2 linked regions of the Lichenicola cladoniae genome follow. The protein of the gene in region 2 binds, or shares a complex with, the protein of the main gene of each other region. Links are inferred from orthologs where the notes say so. Each region holds a gene or a part of one and is shown on either strand. Other genes may lie near its edges.

Region 1 (3,281 bases), 160 kb from region 2 along the record:
GCGACAGCTGCGGCAGCAGGGCAGCAACGGATTGATCTACCCGTCGGTGCGATATGCAGGCGGCACCTGCCTCGCCGCCTTCCGTCCCAGCCTGGTGCAGAACCTCCGCCAGGGCAGCCTGTGGCGCCTTACCTGGGCCGGCAGCCGCACGCCGGAGGTGAGCCGGCCGGCCGGGACGCCACCGCTTTCGACCTGTTGAGGTGCGCGGGAGGCTGGTCCGGCGGCCGGTGTCAGCCCGCCAGCAACACCTGCAGCCGTGCCGCCAGGGTTTCGCGATCACCCTCGATCCGCAGCAGTTTTTCCCGTGACGTGCCGCCGCTGTGCAGGCTGACCCTGCTGGCGGCGACCCCGAAGGCCTCCGCGACGGCGTCGCAGACCGCTCTCGTCGCGCGGCCATCCTCCGCCGGTGCCGTTACCGCGACCCGCAGGCGTATCCGGCCGTTCGCATCCGCCGTGCCGCCGGCAACCGCCGGCCGCCTGGCGCGGGGCTGAGCGCGCACCGCCACCAGCAGTATTCCGGCATCCGGATCGATCGTCACCTGCCCGGATCTCCTTGCCTTGGGCGATCCCGATCGCCACCTTCAGCCCATGTCAGTGACGCTCCAGAAGAAGCCTTCCCGCAAGCCCGAGCGGCCGGCTCGTCCGGCGATCGATCCGGCCAACCAGTTCGAGCCGGACCGGCAGGCGGCCAAGCCGAAGCTGCGCCAGCTGAAGGTGGTTTCTCCCTATGAGCCGGCCGGCGACCAGCCGACGGCGATCCGCGAGCTGGTGGCTGGCGTGCAGTCGGGCGAGCGCGACCAGGTGCTGCTTGGCGTCACCGGGTCCGGCAAGACCTTTACCATGGCCAAGGTGATCGAGGCGGTGCAGAAGCCGACCCTGATCCTGGCGCCGAACAAGACGCTGGCGGCCCAGCTCTATGGCGAGATGAAGCAGTTCTTTCCGGAGAACGCGGTCGAGTATTTCGTCAGCTACTACGACTACTACCAGCCCGAAGCCTACGTGCCGCGCTCCGATACCTATATCGAGAAGGACAGCGCGATCAACGAGCAGATCGACCGGATGCGCCACGCGGCGACCCAGGCGCTGCTCGAGCGCAACGACGTCATCATCGTGGCCTCGGTGTCCTGCATCTACGGTATCGGTTCGGTCGAGACCTACTCCCGCATGGTGGTCAAGATGCAGGTCGGCGGCGCGATCGCGCGCGACACGCTGGTCAAGGCGCTGGTCGAGCAGCAATACCGGCGCAACGACGCCTCGTTCCAGCGCGGCACCTTCCGCGTGCGCGGCGAGACCGTCGATGTGTTCCCGGTGCAGAACGAAGACCGCGCCTGGCGGATCATGCTGTTCGGGGACGAGATCGAAAGCATCATCGAGTTCGACCCGCTGACGGGCGAAAAGACCGCCGACCTCGAGGAGGTGCACGTCTACGCCAACAGCCATTACGTCACGCCGCGTCCGACGCTGAACCAGGCCACCATCCTGATCAAGCAGGAGCTGCGCGAACGGCTGATCGAGTTCACCGCGAACGGCAAGCTGCTCGAGGCCGAGCGGCTGCAGCAGCGCTGCACCTTCGATCTCGAAATGATCGAGACCACGGGCGCCTGCAAAGGAATCGAGAACTACTCGCGCTATCTGTCCGGCCGCAAGCCCGGCGATCCGCCGCCGACCCTGTTCGAATACCTCCCCGAGGACGCCTTGCTGATCGTGGACGAAAGCCATGTGACCGTGCCGCAGATCGGCGGCATGGAGCGCGGAGACTTTGCACGCAAATCGATCCTGTCCGAGTTCGGGTTCCGGCTTCCCTCGTGCCTGGATAACCGTCCGTTGCGCTTCGACGAGTGGGAGCGCTTCCGGCCGCAGACCATCCATGTGAGCGCCACGCCCGGCCCGTGGGAGATGGATCGCGTCGAAGGCGTGTTCGCCGAACAGGTGATCCGGCCGACCGGGCTGATCGATCCGGTCACCGAGATCCGCCCGGTCGAGCACCAGGTCGACGATCTCCTGGCCGAATGCCGGATCGTGATCGGCCGCGGCGGCCGTATCCTGGTCACCACGCTGACCAAGCGCATGGCCGAGGACCTCACCGAATACATGACCGAGGCGGGCATCAAGGTCCGCTACCTGCACTCGGACGTCGACACGCTCGAGCGCATCGAGATCATTCGCGACCTGCGTCTCGGCGCATTCGACGTGCTGATCGGCATCAACCTGCTGCGCGAGGGCCTGGATATTCCCGAGTGCCAGCTCGTGGCGATCCTGGATGCCGACAAGGAAGGGTTTCTCCGCTCGCGCACCTCGCTGATCCAGACCATCGGCCGCGCCGCCCGCAACATCGACGGGCGCGTGCTGCTGTACGCCGACCGCATGACCGACAGCCTGAAATACGCGATCGAGGAAACCGATCGCCGGCGCACCCGGCAATCCGACTGGAACACCGCGCACGGCATCACGCCGCATTCGGTACGCACGCATATCGGCGACGCGATCAAGTCGGTATTCGAGCAGGACTACGTGACGGTGTCGCCGATCAAGGATGGCGGCATCACCGACATGGTCGGCAAGGACCTGAAGGCGGCGATCGTGGATATCGAGAAGCGCATGCGCGCCGCCGCCGCCGATTTGGAATTCGAGACCGCGGCCCGCCTGCGCGACGAGCTCAAGCGGCTGGAGGCGCTCGATCTCGGACTCGAGCCGCCACCGCCGTCGCCGGCTTCACGCGGCGGCAAGGTCGCCAAGTCTCGGACGCCCGAGCCGCTCGGTCCGGGCGGTGGCGGGTATGATCCGTCGCAGCGACGGGGCAAGCGGCGGGGTTGAAGACCAAGGGCGCTGCCCCTGGACCCCGCCAAAGGCTTGCCTTTGGAAGCCGCTTGTTAGAAGCGCTGGGTGATGCCGCCCAGGATGGTCCGGCGTAGGCCGTATTGCGGGGCTCCGACGCCGATGCCGCTGCCGTCGCGAATGAGGTAGCGGCGATCGAGCAGGTTCAGGATATCGAGCCGTATCTCGGTGCCGCGCAACACCAGCCGCTTGAAGGTCTGCACGAACGAGGTGTTGATCACGTAATAGCCGGGCAGGGCGCGTCCGTTCGGAACATCGCCGTCGGCACGCAGGCCGGAGCCGACGACGAGATCGACCGATGCCCGCAGCGGATGATTCGAGCCGTGCAGGAACGAATAGGCCGCACCGGCCGATCCGGTCCAGCGCTGGTCATGGTCGAGATGCACCCAGCGGTTCTTGATGTAGGAAACATCGGCCTCGCTGAAGTTGAACTGCGACGAGGTGAG
Region 2 (3,276 bases):
GAACGGACCGCCGGCGCGGATGTCCGGGGTTCGCCAGCCATTGCCGTGGCGGCAGACCAGCTGGTTTCGCAATCCGTTCATCGCCGCGTTCTGTGCCGCAACCCGCACCGACCACGGCTCGATGTCCACTGCCAGCACCTTCGCGTGGAGCAGGCTCGCAGCACCCATCGCCAGGATGCCGGAGCCGCAGCCGAGATCCAGGATCCGGGCCGGCCGGCGATAGGCGATGCGCTCCAGCGCGCGCAGGCAGCCGCGCGTGGAGCCGTGCTCGCCCGAGCCGAACGCGATGCCTGCATCCAGCGTCAGGGTGATCCGGTGCCCGCCGGTGGTTGCCAGCAGGTGGGTGCCGCGGATCGAGAAGCGCTTGCCGACCTGCTGCTCGGGAAAGCTCTCGTAGGTGCGGGCGAGCCAGCCCTCGGCCTCGGTGTCCGAGCGTTCCAGCGTCGCGATCAGCCCGGTGGCCGCGGCAGCCAGGGCGAGTGCGGATTGCAGCATGACCTCGCCGACGCCGACATCCTTGACACCCTCGATCCGCCAGATCGTCTGGGTGTCGTCCGCCTCGAAGATGCCGACCGTGGTGCAGACGCTGGCGAGCGCGCTTTCGTAGGCCTCGACGGCGCTGTCCGGGACGGTGACATGCACCGTTTCCAGCCGCGTCGCGTGACGCCGGGTCATCACCGTCATGATCCGGTTCCGATGTCGGCGCCGATCTCGCCTTCGCTCACCTGCTGCACGTAGTTGTCGAGCACGCGCTTGAACCCGGCTTTCTCGAACTCGACATCGAGCTTGTTGTCATCTGCACTTTTCACGATCCCGTAGCCGAATTTCTGGTGAAACACCCGGGTGCCGGGTGCCAGCGTGTCGGAGCGTGGCGCCCGTCCGGGCTGCTCCCAGCTCTCGATCGCGCGCGGACGCTTGGCCATCAGCGGGAACTGGCCGCTGAACACCGTAGGCGCATTGCGCAACTGCTCGCGGGCGAGTGACGTGGAGCCCATCCGTTCGGCATGCTCCTCGGGGATCTCGTCGATGAAGCGGCTCGGGATCGAGCTCTGCCAGTTGGCGTAGATGCGCCGGTTGGCGGCGTGGCTGATCAGCGCGCGCTTGCGGGCCCTGGTGATGCCGACATAGGCCAGGCGGCGCTCCTCCTCGAGACCCTTGTTGCCGCTCTCGTCCATGGTGCGCTGGCTCGGGAACAGGCCTTCCTCCCAGCCGGGCAGGAACACGTTGTCGAACTCGAGCCCCTTGGCTCCGTGCAACGTCATAAGATTGACGCGGTCGGCGCCGGCATTCTCGTCGTTCTCCATCACCAGCGAGACGTGTTCCAGGAAGCCGCCCAATGTTTCGAAATCGACCAGCGCGCGCACCAGCTCCTTGAGGTTGTCGAGACGTCCCGGGGCGTCGGGCGACTTGTCGCGTTTCCACATGTCGATGTAGCCGCTCTCCTCGAGCAGCGTCTCGACCACGCGGATATGCACCGGTGCGATCTGCTCGCCCTGGGCAGCCTCGGCCAGGCCGATGCGGCCGCGCTCGAGCGTTGCCATCAATTGCCCGAGCTGGTCGCGCACGCGGCCCTTGAGGGTGCCGTCGGCCAGAAGCCGCAAGACGGCCTCGGTCATCGGCACGCGGTCGGCACGCGCGCGGCTGTGCAGCGCGCTCAACGCCACGTCGCCGACACCGCGGCGGGGCAGGTTGATGATCCGTTCGAAGGCGAGGTCGTCGGACGGCTGGTTCATCGCCCGCATGTAGGCGATCGCATCGCGGATCTCGGCCCGCTCATAGAAGCGCATGCCGCCGATCACCCGATAAGGCAGGCCCAGCGTGATCATCCGCTCCTCGAATGCGCGGGTCTGGAAGCCGGCACGGACCAGGATCGCCATCTCGGACAGGGTGTTGCCTTCGCGGTGCAACTGCTCGATCCGCTCGCCCACCAGACGGGCTTCCTCGTCGGAGTCCCACACCGAGGCGATCAGCACCTTGTCGCCCTGGGAGTCCTCGCGCCCGGGCCGCAGGGTCTTGCCCATCCGACCCTCGTTATGGGCGATCAGCCCGGAAGCCGCGCCCAGGATCGGCGCGGTCGAGCGATAGTTGCTCTCCAGCCGGACGATGGTGGCGCCGGGGAAATCCTTCTCGAAGCGCAGGATGTTTTCCACCTCGGCGCCGCGCCATGAATAGATCGACTGGTCGTCGTCGCCGACGCAGCAGATGTTCGAGGGGAAGCCCTCGCGCTGGGCAAGCAGGCGCAGCCACAGATACTGGATGGTGTTGGTATCCTGGTACTCGTCGACCAGGATGTAGCGGAAGGCACGGTGATACTGCGCCAGCACGTCCGGCCGGGTGCGCAGGATCTCGACGATATGCAGCATCAGGTCGCCGAAATCGGCGGCGTTGAGCTGGCGCAGGCGCTCCTGGTAGTCGCCGTAGATCTGCCGCGCCTTGCCGCCGGCAAAGTCGGTATCCTCGGATGGGGTGATCCGGTCCGGCGTCAGACCGCGATCCTTCCAGCGCTGGATCGCGCCCATCAGCCCGGGTGCCGGCCAGCGCTTGATGTCGATCCGGTGCAGCTCCATCACCTGCTTCAGCAGGCGGAGCTGGTCGTCGGTATCCAGGATGGTGAAGCTGGAGGTGAGCCCGACATACTCGGCGTGGCGCCGGAGCATGCGGGCACACAGCGCGTGGAAGGTGCCCAGCCACAGCCCCTCGACCGGGCGGCCGAGAATGACCGCCACCCGTTCGCGCATCTCGCGTGACGCCCGGTTGGTGAAGGTGACTGCCAGCACCTGGCCGGGCGAGGCACGCCCGCTCAGCAGGATATGGGCAAAGCGGGTGGTCAGCACGCGCGTCTTGCCGGTGCCGGCACCTGCCAGCACCAGCAAGGGACCGTCGACCGTCTCGACGGCCTCGCGCTGCTCGGGATTCAGCCGTTCGAGATAGGATGTCATGTCCCAGGCAACCTAGGGCTTCGACCGCCAGGCCTCAATGCGGTTTCTTGTTTTGTTCCTCATGCGTCGCACGGCATGTGGATGCACAGCCCGAAAAACATCTCCCTCCGTCGAGTCGGTTCGATACGCTAACGGTTGGTTAGTGTATCGAGGTCGGAATGCCTTTGTCCTTGTTGCCCGGAAACCGCCCCAGTTTCGACAGCACCGGACCGGCCGGGCATCGGGGCCGCATGCGCGAAAAGCTGCTGTCGCGTGGGCCGGAAGCGCTCGCCGACTACGAGATCCTGGAGATGCTGCTGTTCCTGGCGATCGCGCGCCGGGACACCAAACCGCTGGC

The links.
Region 1: the proteins of HN018_RS07090 (region 2) and uvrB are in contact, whole or in part, in a crystal structure (PDB 7EGT), measured with the Thermus thermophilus proteins. The link is inferred for Lichenicola cladoniae from one-to-one orthologs. Residues at the interface, in WP_096412145.1 of Thermus thermophilus: His654, Arg656, Phe657, Gln666, Asp668, Glu669, Lys680, Arg681, Leu682, Ser683, Lys685, Tyr686, Ala687; in WP_096411307.1 of Thermus thermophilus: Glu23, Leu25, Arg26, Asp27, Gly28, Glu29, Arg30, Phe31, Arg55, Glu326, Asp327, Phe328, Glu379, Ser382, Gln383, His398, Gly400, Arg401.

What each region holds. Positions count from the first base shown.
Region 1 is NZ_CP053708.1:1,369,394-1,372,674, forward strand. What follows is about bases 238-3,201. They hold uvrB (excinuclease ABC subunit UvrB), read left to right. Parts: upstream 238-588; coding sequence 589-2,814; downstream 2,815-3,201. Other genes in these bases: HN018_RS06285 (DUF167 domain-containing protein), read right to left, coding at 238-539; HN018_RS06295 (TonB-dependent receptor), read right to left, coding at 2,871-3,201. In the rest of the region: HN018_RS06280 (RES family NAD+ phosphorylase), read left to right, coding at 1-199; more of HN018_RS06285, read right to left, coding at 231-237; more of HN018_RS06295, read right to left, coding at 3,202-3,281. UniProt on the Escherichia coli protein: The UvrABC repair system catalyzes the recognition and processing of DNA lesions. A damage recognition complex composed of 2 UvrA and 2 UvrB subunits scans DNA for abnormalities.
Region 2 is NZ_CP053708.1:1,524,741-1,528,016, forward strand. What follows is about bases 311-3,269. They hold HN018_RS07090 (ATP-dependent helicase), read right to left. Parts: upstream 2,940-3,269; coding sequence 681-2,939; downstream 311-680. Other genes in these bases: HN018_RS07085 (50S ribosomal protein L11 methyltransferase), read right to left, coding at 311-684; HN018_RS07095 (JAB domain-containing protein), read left to right, coding at 3,170-3,269. Also shown: more of HN018_RS07085, read right to left, coding at 1-310; more of HN018_RS07095, read left to right, coding at 3,270-3,276. UniProt on the Escherichia coli protein: A helicase with DNA-dependent ATPase activity. Unwinds DNA duplexes with 3'-5' polarity. Translocates on single-stranded DNA with 3'-5' polarity. Initiates unwinding more efficiently from a nicked substrate than double-stranded DNA.